DNA from 4 places in the Micromonospora profundi genome. Region 4 is predicted to be linked to each of the others. Evidence: riboswitches for the same ligand, from Rfam matches in the RefSeq annotation. Region 4 holds a riboswitch; each other region holds the start of a gene.
The links. A riboswitch is a leader RNA that binds a small molecule or an ion and turns the genes downstream of it on or off. The one in region 4 is predicted to bind cyclic di-AMP.

Region 1: another riboswitch for cyclic di-AMP. It lies ahead of F4558_RS03180 (coiled-coil domain-containing protein); the one in region 4 lies ahead of F4558_RS26185 (C40 family peptidase).
Region 2: another riboswitch for cyclic di-AMP. It lies ahead of F4558_RS24035 (coiled-coil domain-containing protein); the one in region 4 lies ahead of F4558_RS26185 (C40 family peptidase).
Region 3: another riboswitch for cyclic di-AMP. It lies ahead of F4558_RS17030 (C39 family peptidase); the one in region 4 lies ahead of F4558_RS26185 (C40 family peptidase).

Annotation. Positions count from the first base shown of each region.
Region 1 covers NZ_JAATJK010000001.1:673,871-679,539, forward strand. Annotated here, with positions in the region: gene F4558_RS03160 (STAS domain-containing protein) at 1-217, shown strand, start outside; gene surE (5'/3'-nucleotidase SurE) at 242-1,069, opposite strand; gene F4558_RS03170 (1-phosphofructokinase family hexose kinase) at 1,066-2,028, opposite strand; gene F4558_RS03175 (SRPBCC family protein) at 2,216-2,683, shown strand; gene F4558_RS03180 (coiled-coil domain-containing protein) at 2,800-3,816, opposite strand; cyclic di-AMP (ydaO/yuaA leader) riboswitch at 3,870-4,001, opposite strand; gene F4558_RS03185 (cation diffusion facilitator family transporter) at 4,143-5,060, opposite strand; gene F4558_RS03190 (HelD family protein) at 5,167-5,669, opposite strand, start outside.
Region 2 covers NZ_JAATJK010000001.1:5,424,102-5,429,770, forward strand. Annotated here, with positions in the region: gene F4558_RS24025 (heavy metal translocating P-type ATPase) at 1-2,098, opposite strand, end outside; gene F4558_RS24030 (YibE/F family protein) at 2,411-3,748, shown strand; cyclic di-AMP (ydaO/yuaA leader) riboswitch at 3,915-4,045, shown strand; gene F4558_RS24035 (coiled-coil domain-containing protein) at 4,050-5,069, shown strand; gene F4558_RS24040 (carbonic anhydrase) at 5,153-5,669, opposite strand, start outside.
Region 3 covers NZ_JAATJK010000001.1:3,892,659-3,898,327, forward strand. Annotated here, with positions in the region: gene F4558_RS17020 (CDP-glycerol glycerophosphotransferase family protein) at 1-1,517, shown strand, start outside; gene F4558_RS17025 (alpha/beta fold hydrolase) at 1,537-2,283, opposite strand; gene F4558_RS17030 (C39 family peptidase) at 2,419-3,270, opposite strand; cyclic di-AMP (ydaO/yuaA leader) riboswitch at 3,515-3,656, opposite strand; gene F4558_RS17035 (hypothetical protein) at 3,945-4,727, opposite strand; gene F4558_RS17040 (hypothetical protein) at 4,877-5,320, opposite strand; gene F4558_RS17045 (acyltransferase family protein) at 5,415-5,669, opposite strand, start outside.
Region 4 covers NZ_JAATJK010000001.1:5,865,267-5,870,935, forward strand. Annotated here, with positions in the region: gene F4558_RS26170 (zinc metalloprotease) at 169-1,152, shown strand; gene F4558_RS26175 (pyridoxamine 5'-phosphate oxidase family protein) at 1,220-1,777, opposite strand; gene dcd (dCTP deaminase) at 1,855-2,433, shown strand; gene F4558_RS26185 (C40 family peptidase) at 2,509-3,549, opposite strand; cyclic di-AMP (ydaO/yuaA leader) riboswitch at 3,563-3,700, opposite strand; gene F4558_RS26190 (N-acetylmuramoyl-L-alanine amidase) at 3,935-5,669, shown strand, end outside.

The sequences.
Region 1 (5,669 bases), 5.2 Mb from region 4:
CAACATGAGGCTTGTCACCTTCATCGACTCCGTCGGCATCAGCGCCATGGTCGCCGGCTTTCAGACCGCCGAGGTCAGCGGCGTCAAGCTCGTCGTCACCGAGCCCAGCCGGTTCGTGCACCGGCAGCTCTGGGTGACGGGCCTGCTCGGCCTCTTCGGTGCTCCCGAGCCCTACTTCGCCGGCGCTGCCACCCCCGAGGTGCTCCCCGGCGCCTGAGACGTCGACACCTTGCTCGGCCCGTCAGGGCTCCTGGTCGAGACCGCTCAGGTCCACGTCGGCCACCTCGGTGACCGCCCGGATGGCCGTCACCGACGCGTACCCGCCGGCCAGCAACGCGACGTCCGTGCCGGGCTGCGCGGCCTGGCCCGGCTCCTCCAACGAGGTACGCACGAAGCCGTGCCCCGACTCGGCAACAGTCATCTGCACCTGGCCGAAGCTGGCCAGCGAACCACGGCGCACCCCGCGCAGCCGCCCGTGCGGCAGGTCGGGGGCGTTGACGTTGAGCACGCTCTCCGGTGGGCCTGCCGTGAGCCGGGGCAGCAGGTCCAGGGCTACCCGGGCGGCGGTGGCCCAGTGCCGCTCGACGTCGCGTACCCGAGCCGCGGCGTCCACCGCCGCGCCACCACTGGCGGCCGTGGCCTCACCGGCGGACAGCATGTCCAGCGACACCGCCATCGCCCGACAGCCGTTCGTGGCGGCGGTGAACGCGGCACCGACAGTGCCCGAGTGCAGCACGGCGCGGCCGGCGTTCGCGCCCCTGTTGATGCCGGACAGCACCACCGACGGCGGCGGCCCGAACGCGCCGTGCAGCGCGATGAGCGTGATGAAGCCGGGGGAGCCACCCACCCCGTACGCGGGCACACCCGGCAGGTCCGCCAACGGATGATCGTGCACCACGACCCGGCCGTCCCGTTCCACAGCGCTCATCGCGGCGCTGGTGCCGCTTGCCTCCTCCAGCGGTGCCGCGACCACGACGTCCAGTCCCCGCTGCGCCGCCGCCCACGCCAGCGCCTGGATGCCCGGCGCGGCGATCCCGTCGTCGTTGGTGACCAACACCCGCAGGCTCATCTGTCGACCACCCGGTCGGCCAGCTCGTCGGGGGTGGTCCGCTCCTGCGGCCGGCTGTCCGCCGGTGCCAGCTGGACGCGCTCCACCAGCCCGGTGATGGAGTCCAACCGGCCGGTGCCCAGGCCGTGCCGGGTGACGTTCAGTGCCCCGGCGGCGGCACCGGTACGGATGGCGGTGCGGATGTCCCCACCGCGGGCGATCACGGCGGCCACCCCGGCGGTCATCGAGTCGCCAGCGCCACGCGGGTCGGCGGCCTCCAGCCGAGGCATCTGCACCTCGAAGAGTTCCCCGTCGATGAGCGTCAACGCCGGCTGGTCGGCCCGGCTCACCACCACCGTCTCCGCGCCGGCCGCGTGCAGTTCGTACATCGCCCGGGTCAGCTCCGCTGTCTCGTCGTTGCGGGCGCGCCCGTCGCGGATCAGCTCCTCGTGGCTCACCTTGAGGAAGAACACCCCGCTCTCCAGCGCCGCACCGAGGTGGTCCCCGGAGAGGTCGACCACCACCCGGCTGCCGTTGGCGCCGAGGTCGGCGGCGAAGCGCCGGTACACGTCGGCCGGGACGAGCCACGGCTCGTTGGGCCCGCTCAGGATGCTCACCTCGGCGCGGAGGCCCTCGCCGAGCGCCAGGTTGTAGAGCTCGTCGAGTTCGTGCCGGCTCAGCGGATGCCCCGGCACGTCGACGATCTCCTGCCGGGAGCCGTCCCGACGGTCGTGCACGTAGCCGCCGCTGCCGGAGTCCCGGACCACCACCTTGAGGTCGACGCCCTCGCTGACCAGCAGTGGTTCCAGCACCTGGCCGATCTCGCCGCCGAGCGCGGCGCACAGCACCACCTCGACACCGAGCGACAGGACCATGCGGGCCTGCCAGACGCCCTGACCGCCGGGGTGCAGATGCAGCTCGGGGTGGTCGTTCGGCTGATCCACAGTTACCGTCAGCTGCGGCGTGGGCGCGAAGACCATCACGTGCCCGCTCACCGGTCATCCCCGTTCATGCGTCCACCCTTCGTCACGACCGGTGATACCCCAACAGCCGACGGTAGTGATAACGCGCCGCCAATGCCCGGGCAACGGCCGGTGTCCGTCCGGGCGTTGCCAGCCCCACCTGTGTACGGGACGATCGTGCGACCCATCGACGGCGGGAGACGGCGTGCTCAGCAGCGACACGTTCAGCTACACCGTGCAGGCCCGCTGTTCGCTCGCCGACGCGGCGGCCCTGCTTGGCGACCTGAGCCGCCAGGGCGAGCTGCATCCACTCATCGTCCGGGTGCGGCGAGTTCCGCCCAGGGACGGAGCCGTGGCCAGCTACACCATCAACGACCGGCTGGTCGCCGGCCCGGTGCGCTTCCGAACCACCTATCACGCGGACGTGCTGACCCTCGACGACGACGAGATCGTCACAGTCGCACGCCAGTGGCCGGCCACCACCGTGCGTAACCACACACGTCTACGCGCCGAGCCCGACGGCCTGGTCCGGATCGACGTCGAGATCACCCTGCGGGCACCGAAACCCCTTTTCCGGTACGCCTTCAGCCAGGCCCGCGTCGCCCACCTGGCCCTGGCGGCCCGGCTGGGAGCGGCCCTCGACCGCAGCGACAACCCCCCACCGTCGACCTGACCCAGCCCGCCCCGCTGGCCCTCCGCGCTGCGCGGCGCGAACAGGACGGGCTGCGCCCGCTGACGCACACCGGCCGACGCCCCCCGTGGGGGAGGCGCCGGCCGGGTCGGGGTCGATCAGTACACGGACAGGTGTACGTGGTTCGTGTGGTCGCTGGACGGGTCGCCGTTCGCCCCGCTGTACGACTTCCACCCGCTGCTGGGCAGCCAGATCTGCCTGTACCAGATCACGTACAGCACGGCGAGCCGGTCGGCGTTGCGGATGAAGTACGCGGCGAGGTTGTTGCCGTACGTCTTGTCGCCGCCGGTGGCGTCCCCACCGAAGCCGTTCTTCTGCGCGGCGAAGTCGCAGGCGCGACCCTTCGGGTGCTCGCCGGAGCCGCCGGAGCGGTGGCAGGAGACGTACCTGGTGAAGCCTGCGGCCTTGGCCTGGTTGAGGGCGTGCAGGGTGCGTGGGGTGATGCAGCCGTTGGCCGGGGTGGGGTCGTTGACGCTGCACGACTCGGACGGCCAGGAGCCGTCGGAGTTGCGCGGCGCGGGCTTGGCGTTGGCGGTGGAGGTGCCCCGGTTGGAGCCGGAGTCGGAGGCGGTGGTCTGCTGCCTGGTGTTGGCAACGGTCAGGGCGCGTTCGGCCTGCTCCTTGCGCTTGGCCATCACCTCGACCTGCTTGCGCTGCTCGCGGATCTCGCCGTCGAGGGCGACGCGGGTGCGGTTGGCCTCGTCCTTCGTGGCGATCAGGTCGCGCAGCACCCGGTCCTCGTTGGCGGCGACCACGTCCAGCGCGGCGGCGCGGTCCATGAAGCCTTCGGGGGTGTTGGTGTTGAGCAGCGCCGAGACGGTGCTGAGCCGGCCGGTGCGGTACGCGACGCCGGCGATCTCTCCGACCTTGCCGCTGCGCTCGTTCATCTCGGCTTCGGTGGTCTTGAGCTTGGCGGCGAGTTGCTGCTGCCGCTGGACCGAGGTGTCCAGGGCGCGCTTCGCGTCCAGGTAGCCCTTGCTGGCCGCGTCCAGTGCGGCGCGCAGGGCCGGGGTGCCGCCCTCTTCGTCGTTGTCGGGTGCCGCGGCCCGCTGGGTGGCCGGGGGAGCGGCCGAGGCGGCGCCGGCGGGGATGGCGACGCCGAGGGTGAACATCATGACGATCAGCGCCGCCAATCGGGCGGCGGGGGGTCGTGCTCGTGCCACTGCGCATGTCCTTCCGTCAGCCGCCGACCGGGTTAGCTGACGGGTTCGGGACGGAAGATCCCTACCGCTGACGCGGATGCACCCCAGGAACATGGTTCCCCGGTTCGCCCTCTCGGGTGATTAGGCGGCGGCCGCCACCGGCGCCGGGAGGGCGCCGCCGGGTGGTGGCCGGGAGCCAGCCTACCGGTGCTCATGGGGCTGGTGCAGCCATTGTGACTGACGGTGTGCATGGCGCTACTCAAAAAGCCGACAAAAGGGATTAAGGGCGGAATTTCGCCTTACCAGGTGACGGCACCGCAGGCCCCCGGGGCCGCGCCGGGCTCGATCTGGAGCGTGGCGTGCTCGATCCGGAACTCCTCCTGCAGGGCGGTGCGTGCTGCGGTGAGCACGGTGCCGACCTCCGCGTCGGGTGCCATTGTCAGGTGTGCGGAGGCCACGTCCATGCCCGAGGTGAGCGTCCAGACGTGCAGGTCGTGCACCTCGACCACGCCGGGTACGGCGGCGAGCCGGTCGTGCACGGCGGTGACCTGGAGGTGTTCCGGGGCGGCCTGCACGAGGATGCGGACCGCGGCGCGGCCGAGCCGCCAGGTGCGCGGCAGGATGAACACGCCGATGGCGACCGCGACCAGCGGGTCGGCCCACCACCAGTCGGTGACCGCGATGAGCAGCGCCGCGCCGATCACGCCGAGCGAGCCGAGCAGGTCGCCGAGCACCTCCAGGTAGGCGCCCTGGAGGTTGATGCTGTCCCGGGCGCCGGCGCGGAGCAGGGCGAACGCGACCACATTGGCGAGCAGGCCGAGCACGGCGACCACGAGCATCGGGCCGACCACCACCTCGTGCGGGTCGCCGAACCGGCCGATCGCCTCGATCAACACGTAGATCGCCACGCCGGAGAGCAGGACGGCGTTGGCAAGGGCGGCCAGCACCTCGAGGCGGTAGAGCCCGAAGGTGCGCTGTGGGTCGCGGGCGGCCCGTTGGGTTGCGGTGATCGCGGCCAGGGCCATCCCGATGCCGAGCACGTCGGTGAACATGTGCCCGGCGTCGGAGAGCAGTGCCAGTGAGCCGGTGTGCAGTGCGGCCACCGCCTCGACCACCATCAGGGTGGCGAGCAGGCCGAACGCTACCCAGAGTCGGCCCCGGTGCTGTTGTGCGGCGTTGCTGACCGAAGCGTGGTGGTGGTCATGACCTGAGCCCACGAAACCCACCTTCCTGTGCCAGCCGGGACCGGGTCAAATGTATGTTCACATCGCTATGTATGCAACTGTAGGGCAACGATGTACCCCCGGCCCCGCCAACACGGATTCAGCCGATCGGGTCGATGGTGGTGAGTCGCTGGGTGGCCCGGGACAGCGCGACATAGAGCGTGCGGACACCCGCACCCGGATCCGCCCGGATCTCACTCGGCGCGACGAGCACCACCCCGTCGTACTCCATGCCCTTGGCCTCCAGGCTTGTCACGACCTGCAACCGCGACCCGCCGAGCGCGCCGAGCCAGCCGGCGACCTCGTCGCGGCGGGGGACCGGCGTGATCACACCGACCGTGCCGTCCACCTCGGCCAGCAGGCCGGTGGCCGCCTCCACCGTCGCGGTCTCCAACCCGGCCGCCGGTACGACCTGCTCGACCGGATCGACCCCGGTGGAGCGGACGGCCCTGGGCAGCGGCAGGTCCGGATAGAGCCTGCGGATCTCGGCCGCCGCCACCGCGAAGATCTCCGCCGAGTTGCGGTAGTTGGTGGTGAGCGTGAAGTCCAGCCGCTTGCGCCGACCCAGCGCCTGGTCACGGGCTCGCGTCAGCTCCTCCGGGT
Region 2 (5,669 bases), 440 kb from region 4:
GCCCGAGCCTGACCCGGCGCAGCAACTGTGCGTTGAGCGCCACCACGATGGTGGACGCCGACATCAGCAGCGCGGCAACCGCCGGGCTCAACGCCACACCGGCCCCCGCCAGCACTCCCGCTGCCAGCGGCAACGCCACCACGTTGTAGCCGGCCGCCCAGGCGAGGTTCTGCCGCATCTTCCGGTACGACGCCCGGGACAGGCGGACCACGGCACCCACCCCACGCGGGTCCGAGGACGCCAGCACCACCCCGGCGGACTCGATCGCGACGTCAGTGCCCGCACCGATGGCGATGCCCACGTCCGCACGCGCCAACGCCGGCGCATCGTTCACCCCGTCGCCGACCATCGCCACTGTCAACCCCCGCCGCTGGAGTTCGGCCACCCGGCTGTCCTTCTCCGCAGGCAGCACCTCGGCGAAAACCTCGTCGACTCCGGGCCGGAAGCCGAGTTCCGCCGCGACCGCCTCCGCCACCGGACGGGCGTCACCAGTGATCATGGCGATCGTCCGGACACCCTCGGCGCGCAGCTCGTCGATGGCCCGACGGGCCTCCGGACGTACCTCGTCGGTAAGCGCGAACGCGCCGAGCACGGTCTCCGGCAGCCGTACCAGATGCAGCACCGCCGCACCTCGCGTCGACCACCGCCCGGTCGCCTCCTCCACGTCCGCCGGAAGCGACAGTCCCCGTTCCCGCAGCAGCGCCGGCCCGCCCACCGCGTACTCCGCGCCGTCGATGGTGGCCTGCACTCCACGGCCCGGCAGCGACCGGAATCCGGCAGCCGGAGCCGGGCCGGCGCGACCGGCCGCCGACACGATCGCGCGGGCCAACGGATGTTCACTGTCGGACTCGACGCCCGCCGCGATGCGCAGCACCTCGTCCCGGTCGGTGCCCGGTGCCACCACCACGTCGGTGACCACGTGCTCGCCCCGGGTCAGGGTGCCGGTCTTGTCGAAGAGCACCGCGCCCACCGTGCGCATACGCTCCAACGCCAACCGGTCCTTGACGAGGATCCCGGACCGCGCGGCCAGCGCGGTCGACAGCGCGACGACCAGGGGGATGGCCAGCCCGAGCGCGTGCGGGCAGGCGATCACCAGGACGGTGACCGCGCGGATCACCGCCTCGTCGGGCCGGCCGAGCGCCGTCCAGACCAGCACTGTCAGCACGGCCGTGCCGGTGGCCACGTAGAACAGCGCGGCGGCGAACCGGTCGGCAAGCAGTTGCGCGCGGCCACCGGAGGCCTGCGCCTGCGCGACCATCCGCTGGATGCCGGCGAGCGCGGTCTGCTCGCCGAGCGCCTCGACGCGTACCCGGATCGCCGAGTCGGTGGCCACGGTGCCGGCCACCACCCGGTCGCCCGCCGACCGCGCGACCGGCCGCGACTCGCCGGTGATCATCGATTCGTCGAGCTCCGCGCTGCCGTCGACGATTCGACCGTCCGCCGGCACCCGACCCCCCGGGCGGACCAGCACCACGTCGTCCACCCGCAGGTCGGTCACCGGCACCGCCTCGACCTGCCCGTCCGTGGCCACCCGCTCGGCCTCGTCCGGCAGCAGCGCGGCCAGTGCCGCGAGTGCGCCCCGGGCCTGCCCGATGGCCTTCATCTCCTGCCAGTGCCCGAGCAGCATGATGGTGACCAGCGCTGCCAACTCCCACCAGAAGTCCAGGTCGAAGGCACCCACGCTGGTAGCCAGCGACGCGGTGTAGGCCACTGTGATCGCCATCGCGATCAGCAGCATCATGCCCGGCGCCCGGTCCCGCACCTCCCGGACCGCGCCCACCAGGAACGGCCAGCCACCCCACCAGAACACCACCGAGCCGAGCACCGGGCCCAGCCAGGACCGGCCGGGGAAGTCCCAGCTCAGACCCAACTGATCCGATACGAGCTGACTGGTCACCACCACCGGGATGGTGAGCACCAGGCAGACCCAGAAGCGGCGACGGAACATCGCCGGATCGTGCCCGGCGTGCTTGTCATGCCCGGCGTGCATGTTCTGCCCGGCGTGCTTGTCATGCCCGGCGTGCTTGTCATGCCCGGTGTGTGCGGCGGGGATGCCGTGCCGCTTGCGGTCGGGGTCGGGCGGTGACAGAGGCGGCATGCCTCAAACATGCCCGGCCGAGGGCTGCCGCGCGAGCGGTTCGCTTATCCGACACCCCGTCACGATCTGCCGCCCCGATACGGGCTGGATAGCATCTCCCAGGATGAGCCTCCATACGCCGCCACGCAGTCAGGCTGCGACGCCACCATGTCGTGGCGTCGCTTCCCGTCGACCGGGCCGGACGTTGACCGTCCGTGATCGGACGATCGCCGGGCGACGATCCGGCGCGCTTCCCGCGGCGTTTCCCCCGTCGACGGTGAACCGACCGCTCCGCTGACACGTACTTCGCACCGGATCGTTGGGAGTCTCGCATTGGGTTCCGACCACAGCCATTCCGCGCCACCCGCCCCGCCGCGGGTGCGACGGATCCTCGTCGCGACGGTGGTGCCGCTCTTCGTGGCCACCGTCCTCGCGGCGGTGGTGCTCTGGCCACGGGACGGGTCGCCGCAGACCGATGGCGGGGCGGACGTGCCGCGGTACCACGGCACCGTGACCCGGGTGGTTACCGAACCCTGCCCGCCGGCGCCGACACCCGAGGGCGGCCCGTCGGCCGGACCCTGCGGCACGGTGGACGTCCGCGTCGAGGACGGGCCGAACGCCGGCCAGCAGGTCCAGACCCCGATTCCCGCCGGGCCGGGCGCACCCCGGGTCGAGGTCGGCGACGACGTCATAATGGTCGAGCTGACCGACCCGACCGATCCCGCCGCCAGCAGTTGGAACATCGCCGAGCACCAGCGGGGAACGCCGCTGCTGTGGCTGGCGGTGGTCTTCGCCGCCGCGATCGTCGCGTTCGGCCGGTGGCGGGGCCTCGCCGCGCTGGCGGGGCTGGCGGCCAGCTTCGCCATCCTGCTCACCTTCGTGCTGCCGGGCATCGCCGCCGGTGGGTCACCGCTGCTGGTGGCGGTGGTCGGCGCCGCGCTCATCATGTTCGTGGTGCTCTATCTGACCCACGGGGTCACCGCACAGACCTCGGTCGCGGTCCTCGGCACCCTGGGGAGCCTGATCCTCACCGGCGTGCTCGCCACCATCGCCACGGCCGCCACCAACCTGACCGGCTTCGGCAGCGAGGACGCCACCACACTGTCGATGTTCCAGGCCGACGTGGACCTGCACGGCCTGCTGCTCGCCGGAATCATCATCGGCTCACTCGGCGTACTCGACGACGTGACTGTCACCCAGGCCGCCACCGTCACCGAGCTGGCGAACGCCAACCCGGGGCTGAGCCGGTTGCAGCTCTACCGGGCGGCCACGCGGGTCGGACGCGCCCACATCGCCTCCACGGTCAACACCATCGTCCTGGCGTACGCGGGCGCCTCGCTGCCGCTGCTGCTCCTGCTCACCGCCGACACACGACCCATCACACAGATCCTGACAAGCGAGTTCCTGGCGCAGGAGATCGTCCGCAGCGCGGTCGCCACGCTCGGCCTGATCGCCGCCGTACCGCTTACCACCGGGCTGGCCGCCCTGGTGACCGCCGCCGGGTCGACCCCGACCGGCGACGCGCCCCGGCCGCGACCGGAGCGAGCCGACGTACTGGCCGCCCTCAGCCGTCCACGCGCGGGCCGGCCCGACCCCGAGCACACCCCACCCCCATCCACCGCCACCGACCAGTGGCCAGAGCCGGACAGGAGCACGAAGACGGCATGGTGACACTCCTCAGCGTGACCAGATCGGGCCCTCGCCCCGACGACAGCAGCACTGGTCACTCAACGCCATGGCGATATGACGCTTTTGGTGGGCATCCAGGCGTAGCTCACCCGGCCGACTCTCGGGTAACCTCGCTGCCGGTTACCGATGAAGGCGCGAAGCGGCGCCTGCGGTGCCACCGCCCAATCGCCAACCGGCGAGCCGGGGACCCAGGTACCTGGGGTGAATCCGCGCCAGCGGTAGGGGCCACTTCCGTCCCGAACCCGTCAGCTAACCCGGTCGGCGGTCGACGGAAGGGAACATTGTGACGGCACCCCTACGCCGCTGGTTGACACCTGTGGTGGCCGTGATCGCCGCACTGACCGTGCTCGCCGGGCCCGTACCGGCCCATGCCGCCCCCACGACCCCCACCCCGTCCGGGCACGAGGAGGACGGCGAGCCGAAGCTGCTCAACGACGTCATCGAGCAGGCCAACCGCGACTACTCCGCGGCAAAGTCCAAGCTGGACAAATCCAAGAAGCGACAGCTGGAGTTGGCGATCGAGGTCGAGCGGGCCAGGGCCGACCTGGACGCGTTGGAACCGCAGGTCGCGCAGATCGCCGCCCAGTCGTACCGCACCGGCCGCGTCGGCGCGATGGCGATGCTGCTGGACAGCACCGCCCCCGACACCTTCGTCAAGCGGGCCGCGGCGCTCGACGAGCTCAACATGGTCAACGAGAAGAAGCTCGCCGAGGTCAACGCGGTCAAGTCCCGCGCCGAGCAGGCCAAGCTGGCCCTCGACACGGAGGTCCGCGAGCAGCAGAAGCAGACAGCCCTGATGGCCAAGCGCAAGAGCGAGGCGGACAAGGCGCTCTCCCTCGTCGGCGGCAAGGGCTTCACAGGCGGTCTCGTGGACGCCACCTCGCCGGTCGCGAGGATCGGCCCGGGTCGCACCGCCGACGGCGACTGGAAGCCGCAGTCGTGCAGCGAGGACGACCCGACCACCTCCGGCTGCGTCACACCACGCACCCTGCACGCCTACAAGGAGGTCAGGCGGGCCGGCTTCACCCGGTTCGTCGGCTGCTACCGCCCCGGCGGGCCGTGGGAGCACCCGAAGGGCCGCGCCTGCGACTGGTCGCTTCAGAAGAGCGGCTTCTCCCCGTGGCACAACGAGGACACCCGCAAGTACGGCAACAACGTCGCCGCGTTCCTCATCCGCAACGCCGACCGACTCGGCATCTACTACGTGATCTGGAACCGGCAGATCTGGTTCCCGGCGACCGGGTGGAGCTCGTACAGCGGACCGTCGAACCACACCGACCACGTCCACATGTCACTGCTCTGACGGCACGTACCGCAGACGAGGGCCGCCCCGCAGCACGCGGGGCGGCCCTCGTCGCACGTGGCGGGTCGGCGGTCCGGGTCCTGTCAGGCGGCGGCGGTCGCGGCCGGGCCGTCCTGGACGCTCGGCACGTCGAGGGTCGCGGCGCCGACCGGCACGGCGGTCACCGGACGCACCCCACCGATGGCCAGGCGGTACGACATTCCCACCACCGCGCAACGGCCCTGCTCCACCGCCTCGGCCAGTACCGGCGACTGTCCGAGCAGCGTCTCGACAGTCTGCGCGATGTGGATGTCGACGATGCCGTCGATGTCGTCCACACCCTCGGTCGTGGCGCGCCGCAGGCTGGGCAGCACCGCGTCGACCACCGCGCGCAGGTGCCCCACGGGTGCGGTGCCGGTGGTGGCCGCCTCGCGGGCCGCCTGGACGGCACCGCAGGAGTCGTGACCGAGCACCACCACCAGCGGGGTGCCGAGCACTGTCACCGCGTACTCCACGCTGCCCAGCACCTCCGGGCCCACGATGTGCCCGGCCGTACGGACCACGAAGAGGTCACCCAGGCCCCGATCGAAGATGATCTCGGCAGCCAGCCGGGAGTCGGAA
Region 3 (5,669 bases), 2.0 Mb from region 4:
ACCTCGTGGCGGAGACCACGCTGATCGCCGCCGCCGTGCTGGTCGGCTACGCCCGACGGCTTGACGACGGGTTCGACCTGGCGCTCGCCGCCACCGCCCTGGTCCTGCTGGGGCTGGTGCTGCTGGTGGGGCCGCTGCGGACCGCCGGCAACCTGGAGATCCGGGCAGCCAACCTGCCGGTACGGACGTGGACCCCGCTGATCGCCGGTCAGCTCGGCACCGCCCTGCTCGGGCTGCTCGCCGTCGTGGCGGTGGCCGCCGCGCTCGCTCTGCCCGCCGTCGTCGCGCTGGCCGCCAGCCTCCTGGTGGGCGCCGGCGCCGGGGCTGTCGCGCTGGACCTGGCCCGGCGGCGGTTCCGGCCTGCCAGCGGTGGCAACCCGGTGGCTCGCGCACTGCGCCGGCACCAGCCGGAGTTCCTGCTGCACTTCTCCGCGCCGCCCGGCTCGGAATACCAGGTCACCATGTGGCTGCCGTACCTGGAGCGGATCGGCCGCCCGTTCCTGGTCATGGTGCGCGAGCCGGAGTTCCTCGCGCCGATCGCCGCGGCCACAAGCGCGCCAGTGGTCTACTGCCCCACCCTGCGGACCATGGACGAGGCGCTGGTGCCGAGCCTGCGCACCGCCTTCTACGTCAACCACGGCGCGAAGAACAGCCACTGCATCCGGTTCACCCAGCTCACCCACGTGCAGCTGCACCACGGCGACAGCGACAAGGCGCCCAGCGCCAACCCGGTCTCGGGAATCTTCGACCGGATCTTCGTGGCCGGTCCGGCGGCGATCGACAGGTACGCCCGCGCCGGCGTACAGATCCCCGCGGAGAAATTCGTCGTGGTGGGCCGCCCGCAGGTCGAGTCGATCCAGGTACGCCCGGAGCCGGCCGTCGGGCTGGCCCAGCCCACTGTGCTCTACACGCCGACCTGGACGGGGCACCACGCCGACGCCGACTACTGCTCGCTGCCGGTGGCCGAGGCGCTGCTGCGGCGGCTGCTGGCACGCGGCGCGACGGTGATCCTGCGGGCCCACCCGTACACGACGCAGAACCCGGCATCCGCCCGTCAGCTGGGCCGGCTCACCGAGCTGCTGGTCGCCGACCGGAGCCGCACCGGGCGACCGCACGTGGTCGGGGCTGCGGCCCGGGAGCTGAGCCTGACCGAGTGCGTCAACCGCTCCGACGCGCTGATCTCCGACGTGTCCGGGGTGATCTCGGACTACCTCTACTCCGGCAAGCCGTACGCCGTCACCGACATGGGCGACGAGGGCGAACGGTTCACCGAGAACTTCCCGCTTGCCGCGTCGGGCTACGTGCTGCGCCGGGACATGTCGAACGCCGACGAGGTGCTGACCGCCCTGCTCGACACCGATCCGCTGGCCGAGGCGCGCTGGGCGACCCGCAGGCGTTACCTGGGTGACTTCCCCGCCGAGTCGTACGCCGAGGCGTTCCTGACCGCCGCCCGCCGGGAGTTGGCGTCGACGGACCACTCGACCGAGCGGTCGACGCAGCTCACTCCGCTGGCCTGAACCAGAGGCGTGCCGAGCGTCAGCGGTAGGCGTCCAGCAGCGCCAGCACGGCCGCCGGGTCCTCCACGTGCGCGTTGTGCCCGAGCCCGGGCAGCGTGGCGACCGGCACCCCGTACTCCTTGAGCTGCGCGTCGGTGACCATCGTGTCGTGCTCGCCGCGCGCCAGCACCACCGGCACGTCGGTCGCGGCCAGGAGCGCGGCGAGATCGGGCTCCCCGACGGCGAACGCGCCAGTGTCCATCGCGAGGCGCCACCGGCCGTCGATCTGGCGCAGGCCGGCGTCCACCATCGGGTGGTCCGGCGGGACCAGGCCGGCAAGCCCCGCGACCCGCAGGTAGCGACGGGCCGCCTCGGACCGGCTGGCGAACCAACTGACCGGGCGGGCCGCTACGTCGGCGGCGCGGGTCAGCTCGTCCGGCGTCCAGACGGCCTTGATGCCGAGTCCCACCACGGCGTCCACGGGCGTTCCGGCGGCGCGGGCGGCCAGCGCCAGGCCGACGACCCCACCCAGCGAGTGCCCGAGGACCACGATGCGGTCGCCGGGCGCCAGGGCCTGGGCGATGCGGTTGGCGAAACCTTCGAAGGAGTACGTCGGCAGCGGCGCCGACCAGCCGTGGCCGGCGAGGTCGGGTGCCAGCCACCTGCCGGGCCAGTGCTGCTCCAGCAGTGGCGCCCAGGGCAGCCAGACGTCACCGGTAGCCCCCATGCCGTGCAGCAGAAGCAGGACCGGCCTACGGTCGGCGTGACCACCCGATTCATCCAGCACGGCCGCAGTCTCCCACGGTTCACAGCCCACGACGAGAGCCGTCGCCGCCCTGGCCCGGCGTCGACGAAGACGCCGCGAGCGCCGGCCCCTCGTGGGAGACGGCGCCCGCGGCGTCTGGTGGGCCTCACGCCTGGGTCAGGCGGAGTAGCCCCGAGTGGCGATCCAGTTGGCGAGGTTGATCGTGGTCATCCAGTACTCGCCGTAGGCCGCGTTCGCCGAGTCGGCGATCCGCACGGTACGGCCGTCGTCCTTGTAGCCGACCACCGCGACGTAGTGCCCGCCGCCGAAGGAGTGCCAGCCGCCGTTGGTGTCGACGGCGTCCCCGGCCACGTTGGCCACCACGCCACGGCCGTCGGTGATCGCGGTGACGACGTCAGCCTGGAGGCGGTCCATCTGGGCCGGGCTGGGCGAGCCGGCGAACGTCCGGGTCCGGTACGGGGAGCCCTTCACCTCGGCGTTGAGCACCCGTGTGGTGTCCAGGGCCGAGTTGGTGCCCATCTCGGTGGTGCCCAGCTCGGCGCCCAACTGGTCCTGGGTGCGGTTGATGCCGGTGGCGCTGAGTGCGTTGCGGACGGCCGCCGGGCCGCAGTTGTAGTAGGTGTTCTGCGCCTGGTAGCGGAAGTCGAGCACCTTTGTCGCGGGCGGCTTCGGCGCTGCCTTCTTGGCGGTCAGGTCCGGGTCGCTGCTGGCCTTGGCCGCCGGCGATGCGGCGCTTGCGGAGGGGGCGGCGCTGCTCGGGCTGGCGCTGGTCGGGGCGGCGCTGGCCGAGGGGTCCGCGTCCCGGGCGTCGCCGCGGGAGGCGGCGGTGTCGCTGCGCATCTCGGCGACTGTCGACGCGGTGTGCTGGCCGACGGGGGCTTCGTCGGCACCGGCCACCAGGGCGCCGGTGGTGGTCGCGATGGCGAGGGCCGCGGCGGAGGCGACGGCGATCTGGTACGGGCGTTCGGTGGCGAGGCGACGCAGCTGACGCTGCAGGGTGTGCTTCACGGGTCCTCCACGGTTCAGGGGGAGAGCGGCACACCGGGGGCAGCCGGTATCCGGGCACGCGCCAGCGCGCGGACCGTGGTCCGCGGATGGTGGAACCGCTCAGGGAAACGCCCGGCGCGGCCGGGCGGGAAATGCGGTGACCCTGGGGGTCAGCTCACCGCCACGAGGAGGGCAAGCGTGGGTACCGCGACGCCGTGAAGGCGGAGGAATAGCCGAGGGGTGTGCGGGTGCTGCATGGGGATGGAACTCCTTCCGACACCGCCTACCGGGTTAGCTGACGGATTCGGGCGGGAAGATCGCCCTACCGCGGGCCGTGGCTCGCGGATTCACCCCGGACGTACTTGTGGGTCCCCGGTTCGTTGATCACGATTGAGCGGGTCGGTGCGGCGTCGCCATTCGCGATCGATTACCGCACCGGACGGGACGAACCCTACTGGCCGCCCAGAGCCCTGCCAAGCCTCGCTCACCTGCGTAAACCTTGAACGGGGCGACAATTTCCGGGCGTCTTGCCGCTGACGTGACTCGATGGGACGAGCGGTTACGGAGGCACCGTAGGTCGACAAGCGGACACGTCGTCGACAATGCCGCCGGATCTGCGGGAACAATCCGGCCGAACGCGCCAGCCGCCCGATTTCCCGCGCGTGTGACCGGGCTCACCGAATAATCGGCGCGTTTCACCCCACCCGCGCCGGGCGCCACCGCGCCGCCGCCGCCGGCAGAGCCGCGACACGGACGGTGCGGCGGGCCGCCACCCGGGTCGGCCGCAACCGGGCCGCCGCCGCGTACGCCTCCTCGGCCAGGGCGCGCGCCGCAGACGCCGCCAGCTCGGCGTCGCGCCAGGCCGCCCGTTCCCGTCCGGCGGCAGCCTCGTAGTCGGCCCGCCGCGTCTCCCGGGCCGCCCGGCTGATCAGCACCTCCTGCTCCACCGGGTGCCGTCGTGGATCCCAGCCGTGCCGGTGGCCGAACACGTCGCCGAGCTGCCGCATGGTCAGGTCCCCCCGCCAGTACGCGGCCATCGCCGCCCGGTGCAGGTAGCGCTCCCGGATGGCGTACTCGGCGGGGGTGCGCGGGGTTCGCGGGGTGGGCAGCGCCCCGGCGCCGGCGAACCGGCGGGCCACGGCGTCCGCCTCGTCGTACCGCGCCCAGGTCTGCTCCACCTGCTCCTGAGCAGTCAGCCAGGCCGCACGCCGTCGGCGGGCGGTCTGCGCCGCGCGGGCCGCGGCGACGGCCACCTCCTCGGCGTACCGGCGCAGGTCGGCGGCCTCGGCGACGGCGGCCTCACGGGCGGTGGGCGCCGGCTCGGCGGCCTCCCCGTCCCGCTCGGCGGCCGACCCGTCCCGCTCCGGACGGGCGACCAGGACGGCGAGCACTGTCAGTGTCAGCAGGAGCAGGGCCGACCAGATGGCGGCGGCCTGCGGCACCTCGGTCAGGAACTCGTAGAAGACGACGGTCTCCATGGTCGGCACCTCGGTGGGAGAGCGTTGCGATGGGAAGCCGCACGAGCGTCCGGGCCAGGGGGCCACGGTCGGCCGGTGCGAGGTGATGTGTCGTCAGGCGCGGCGGCGGGACGGTGTCCCGGTGATCGCGACAGGTGTCGCGGTGTGGCTCAGCGGCCCGGCGGTGCCCGGGTGCCCGGCCGGGTCGGCTCGTCGGCGCGGGGCAACGGATCGGTGGCCGGACGCGCCGGCAACGACTCTGCCGTGGCGGCAGGCACACCGCCCACGCCGCTGGGCGGGACAGGGTCGGTCGACCGCACCGTGGTCGCCTCGTCGGCGGCCGACACGTCGGCGACGGTGAACCTCGCGGCCATCTCGGCGGCGACGGACGTTTGCAGCCCGAGGCGCAGCACCGGGGCGGCGGTGAGGGACGACGACGCGGACGACCCGACGCCGACAGTCGCTGACCCGGCGGCTGGCGGCGGTGACCCGGCGGCTGCCGTCGACTGCGGGCCTGGGCCGAGCGCGAGCGCGGCGACGGCGAAGCTGGTCAGCAGCCGTGTCGACCAGCGCGCCACCCACCACAGAGGACAGGTGAGCGCGACCGGAAGCACGGTCTCACGCTACCGCCGGCGCCGACCGGGCGCATCGGGCGCCGGGCGTGTCGACGCACGCCGCGCCGGACCGCGTTTGACCAGGTTGGACCCGTCAGCGCGAGTCGGCGTACGTCGATCGGTCGTCGGGCTTTCCGGCCCCGGCCTCGGTGTCGGCGGTCCGTTGCCGAGGGACGGCCGACGGGCGGGCCGGGCGGCGCGGTGCCAGTCGGCGCATCAGTGGCGTCTCGACGTAGCGGTGCAGCAACCCGGCCAGGATCAGGCTGACCACCAGGAACCCGAGCACCACAGCCGGGCCGCGCCACCCTTGGAAGCCGGTCCCCCAGTCCCCGCTCCACCGCAGCACGCT
Region 4 (5,669 bases):
TGCACCCAGGCACCCCTGCGCGCCGGCCGGCGAGCCCGTCCTACAAGAAGTTTCCTCACGGCAACATATGGTCGTTCTCAAATGCATCGATGGGTTGTAACGTCAGCCACACGTTCTCAGCCCTGGCGTGACACACCCCCTGCCGCGCCGCCAGAAAGAGGTGGGCCCATGGGACCCCGTCCCAACCTGCTGACCCGGCGTGCCGCCGGTGTCGCATCGACAACCCTCGCGCTGCTGCTCAGCACCGCTGCGGTGGGTGTCGTTCCGGCCGCTTCGGCCTTCTCGGCGGCGCCCGACGGCGCCTGCGTGGAGCCGGCCGACAGCCACGCCGACGCCCGGATGAAGCCCGGTGGCGCGGCCAAGCACGACCCGAACGAGTTGACCGTCAACCAGGTCCGCGAGCGGGAAGCCGACATGGCTGCGGCGCTGCGGGAGCGCGCCAACTATCGGACAGGCGCTGGCGCTACGGCGCTGGCCACCGTCACCATCCCGGTGGTGGTGCACGTGATCCAGGAGAACACCACCCGCGCGGGCGGCAACATCCCGGACTCGATGATCACCTCGCAGATCAACGTCCTCAACCAGGCGTACGCCGGTGCGACGGGCGGCGCGGTCACCGCGTTCGCCTTCCGGCTCGACAGGATCAACCGGGTGACGAACCCGTCGTGGTACCCGATCGTGCAGGGCTCGTCGGCGGAGCGGTCGATGAAGTCCTCGCTGCGGACCGGCGGCAAGAACACGCTCAACATCTACCTCGGCGAGTTGAGCAACAACCTGCTGGGCTGGGCGACCTTCCCGCAGCGCAACCTGAGCAGCATGGACGGCGTGGTCGTGCTGAGCGAGTCGCTGCCGGGCGGCACCTCGACCAACTACAACCAGGGCGACACCGGCACCCACGAGGTGGGGCACTGGCTGAACCTCTACCACACCTTCCAGGGCGGCTGCGGCGGCTCGGGTGACAGCGTCAGCGACACCCCGGCCGAGGCTTCGCCGGCCTACCAGTGCCCGACCGGGCGGAACACCTGCTCGGCGACCGGGCTGGACCCGATCACCAACTTCATGGACTACACCTACGACTCGTGCATGTACCAGTTCACCCCGGGCCAGGCCAGCCGCATGCTGACCGCCTGGAACGCGTACCGCGCGGCGTAGCTCTCCCGCGTACACCTGGTGCCGGCTCCGCCACGACGGAGCCGGCACCAGCGTTTCTGGGCCGTGGTCAGGCGGCGGCCGTCGTGCACTTGACGTCGCGGCTGAGCCGGGTCGGGCGAGCCTGGGGTACGCCGAGCGGCGCGGCCGCCGGGGCTCGCGGGTCGAGCCAGACCCGAACGGCCGGACGGCTCGGCGGGAGACCAGGAATGCCGGTGATCTGGTGCTCACGGCGGGTCAGCATCGCCACGTCGACGGTGAACTCGAAGAGCCGCCAGTCGACCTGCGGCTCGGCTCGGGCGGTCTGCGCCAGCCGGGCCACCCGGGCCGGGTCGGTCACCGGCGAGGCGTGCCCCGCCACGTACGCCTCGTCGTCGCTCTCCTCCGGTGGGAACGAGTGCAGGGCGTAACGGCCGTCGCGTTCGAGATCGCGGCGCTTCGGCGAGTCGATGATGAAGCAGAACAGGCCCTCGTCGGTGATGACCGGGGACACCGGATGGACGCGGGGACCGCCGTCGGCGCGGACCGTGGCCAGATAGCCGAAGCCCGGCCCGTACTGCTGCAGGAGAACGCGGATCCCGTCGGCGAGGCGGGGCTCGTCGGCGGCAAAATCGGACCAGGAAGCCATGAGGGCATTCTATCGAACAAATGTACGAGAGGCGACCTCGACACGCTGGTCACCGGCTGCCTCGCTATGGTGGTCCGATGCTGCTCTCCGACCGCGACCTGGTCACCGAGATCAAGGCCGGCACGCTGGGCCTGGAGCCTTTCGAGCCCACTCTGGTTCAACCGTCCAGCATCGACGTAAGACTCGACAGGCTGTTCCGGGTCTTCAACAACCACCTCTACACGCACATCGATCCGGCCATGCAGCAGGACGACCTGACCTCGGTGGTCGAGGTGCCCGACGGCGAGCCGTTCGTGCTGCACCCGGGCGAGTTCGTACTTGCCTCGACGCTTGAGGTGATCTCCCTCGGCGAGCAGCTCGCCGGCCGTCTGGAGGGCAAGTCCAGCCTGGGCCGTCTCGGACTGCTCACCCACTCCACCGCCGGCTTCATCGACCCGGGTTTCTCCGGTCACGTGACGCTGGAGCTGTCAAACGTGGCGAACCTGCCGATCACCCTCTGGCCGGGCATGAAGATCGGGCAGCTGTGCATCTTCCGGCTCTCCTCGCCGGCCGAGCACCCGTACGGCTCGGTGGTCTACGGCTCGCGCTACCAGGGCCAGCGGGGGCCGACGCCGAGCCGCTCCTGGCAGAACTGGCGCGCCTGGCCGACCCGTTGAGCCGCTCGCCCGTTCGGTGTTAGTAAGGGGCCCCTTCTCTACACGAGGCGTTAGGAAGGGGCCCCTCCTTACACCTCAGCCGGGACGGCCGTAACTGTGGATCGGTCCGTCGTCGACCTTCTTCATCTTGACGGGTTGACCGGCCTGGGAGGCGTGCACCACCCAGCCGTCGCCGACGTACATGCCCACGTGATGGATGTCGCTGTAGTAGAAGACCAGGTCACCGGGGCGGAGGTCGGCGCGGCTGACGTCCTTCGTCACCCGGCTCTGCTGCGCGGCGTTGTGCGGCAGTGACACGCCGGCCTTGGCCCACGCGGCAAGCATCAGCCCCGAGCAGTCGTACGAGTTCGGGCCCTCGGCGCCCCACACGTAGGGCTTGCCGATCTGGGCGCAGGCGAACTTGACCGCCGTGCCCGCCCCGCCTCCGGGGTAGCTGGCCGGGCAGGGCGCCGGACGCAGCGGACCCCCGCCGCCGTTGCCGTACACCTTGAGGCGCAGCTTCTGTAGCTTGTCGATCTCAGCGTTGATCTGCTTCTTCTTCGCCGCGAGCTGAGCCTCGGTCAGGGTCAGCTCGGCGACCAACTCGTCCAGCGGCGCCTTCTGCCGGGCCAACTCGTCGCGCAGGTCGGCCACCTGCTTCACGTCCTGCTGCTGGTTGTGCGCGAAGCGGTCGAGCATTTCGAGCTGGCCGACCATCTCGCTTGGCGAGCGGCTGCCGAGCATCGCGTTGACGGTGGAGACGTTCTCACCCATGTACGCGCGGACGGCCAGGGCGCTGACCTTGTCCATGGCGGCGTCGACCTGGCGCTCCAGCGGGGCGATCCTGGCGGCCAGCGCGCTTGCCTGCTTACGCTTGGCGGCCAGCTCGGTGCGGGTGGAGTTGTGCCGTTCGATGATCGGTTCGAGCTTGTTCCAGTCGGCGTCGATCTGGCGTTCGATCTCGGCGACGGACGGGTCCGCGTGCGCGGCCGTGGCGCTGCCGGTCAGGACGACGGCGACGCCGACCATGGCGGCGAGAGCTGTGGTGAAGCGGGACCAGCGTTGACGCGGCACGATCGACAGGGGGTCGGCTGAGGCCGACCGCTCGGACGACGGCCGCGGGGCATGGAGTGCCACCGGGGTTCCGTACTCCTTCTTCCTGACCGCCTACCGGGTTAGCTGACGGGTTCGGGCGGGAAGTCGACGCCCTACCGCACGATCTGCGGATTCACCCCGAGGGAACCTGGGTCCCCGGCTCACTCGTCGAGCGACTCGGCGGTGCCGGTCCGTTACCGCCCGGGATGGGCAGACCTGCTACCGGGCCGACGATTGACCAGAGTAGAGATGACCGTTACCGATCCGCAACCCGTGCGGCAGTGACACTCCGTGGCGATTCTGCGGGGTCACGGACCGTGCGCGAAGGTTTTTTTCTGCCTGTATCCGAATATGGAAAGGTATTGACGGGAGCTCCTGGCCGGCGGGAGGGTGACCTCACAGTTACCCACGCAATCTAGGGGGTTCGATGCACCGTCCAACCCTGCCGTCCCGTCGGCGCACATTGCTGGTCACCGCCGTGGTCGCCGTGACCGTGGTGCCACTGCCCGCCGGTCCGGTCGCCGCCGCACCAACGGCCGACCGCCAGCAGCAGTACGCTGCCGCAGCGAGCGAGTACGGCGTACCGACCGACGTGCTGCTCGGCGTCTCCTATCTGGAGTCCCGTTGGGACAGCAACGCCGGCACGCCCAGCACCAGCGGCGGCTACGGCCCGATGCACCTGACCGACGCCCGGCACGTGACCGCCCTGCCCGGGCGCGGGCACCACGACACTGGCACCGAGGACCCGCGCGGCGACGACTCGCGTACCGCGCTGGCACCCCGCGAAGCCTCGGAGCCCGCGCCGCCCAGCGCCGCCCTGCAAACGGTCGACGCCGCCGCCGCGCTGACCGGCGTGGCCCCGGAGTCGCTGCGCACCGACCCGAACGCGAACATCCGGGGCGGGGCGGCGCTGCTGGCGTCGTACCAGCGGGAGCTTGGCGCACCGATCGGCACCGGCACCGACCCGGCTGCCTGGTACGGCGCGGTTGCCCGTTACGCCGGCGCGGACAGCGCCGACGCCGCGGCGGCCTTCGCCGACGAGGTCTTCACCACCATCGGCGCCGGCGAGTCCCGGGTGACCGACGACGGCCAGCGGGTCACGCTGCCGGCCCGCACGGTACGGCCGGATCGAACCTGGCTGGACCGGCTGGGCCTGCGCAAGCTCGCCCGCCCGGACGGGCTGGAGTGCCCCCGCACCATCTCCTGTGAGTGGATCCCGGCGCCGTACGAGGCGTTCGGCGACGGGGACTACGGCAACCACGACCTCTCCGACCGGCCCAAGCGGCAGAAGATCGAGTACATCGTCATCCACGACACCGAGGCGAGCTGGGCCACCACCCTGAAGCTCGTCCAAGATCCGACCTACGTGAGCTGGCACTACTCGCTGCGCTCGGTGGACGGGCACATCGCCCAGCACGTCAAGACCAAGGACGTCGCCTGGCACGCCGGCAACTGGTACGTCAACGCCAAGTCGATCGGGCTCGAACACGAGGGCTTCGCGGCGCAGGGCACCTGGTACACCGAGGCGATGTACCGGACGTCCGCGAAGCTCGTCCGGCACCTCGCGCTGCGACTCGGCATCCCGCTGGACCGTCAGCACATCATCGGCCACGACAACGTGCCCGGCACCACCGCGGCGACAGTGCGCGGGATGCACTGGGACCCGGGCCCGTACTGGGACTGGACGCACTACTTCGACCTGCTGCACGCGCCGCGACTCGACACCGGCACCCCGGCCACCGGCCTGGTCCGGATCGACCCGGACTACGCCACCAACAGGCCGGCGTTCGTCGGCTGCGTCACGCCAGGCGTTCCGTGCCCGTCGCGCGGTTCGTCGTCGGTGGTGCTGCGCTCCGCGCCGTCGGCCGACGCGCCGCTTGTCAACGACATCGCGCTGCGCCCCGACGGCACCCCGAACACGATGGAGGTGTCCGACCACGGCGCCCGGGCCTCCGCCGGCCAGACGTACGCGCTGGCCGGTCGGCAGGGCGACTGGACGGCCATCTGGTACCTCGGGCAACGGGCCTGGTTCCACAACCCGGCCTCCGCACCCACCGCCACCTGGACCGTGGGGATGGTGGTCACCCCCAAGCCCGGCCGCGCCACCATTCCGGTGTACGGGCGGGCGTACCCGGAGCAGGCCGCCTACCCCGCCGGCGTGC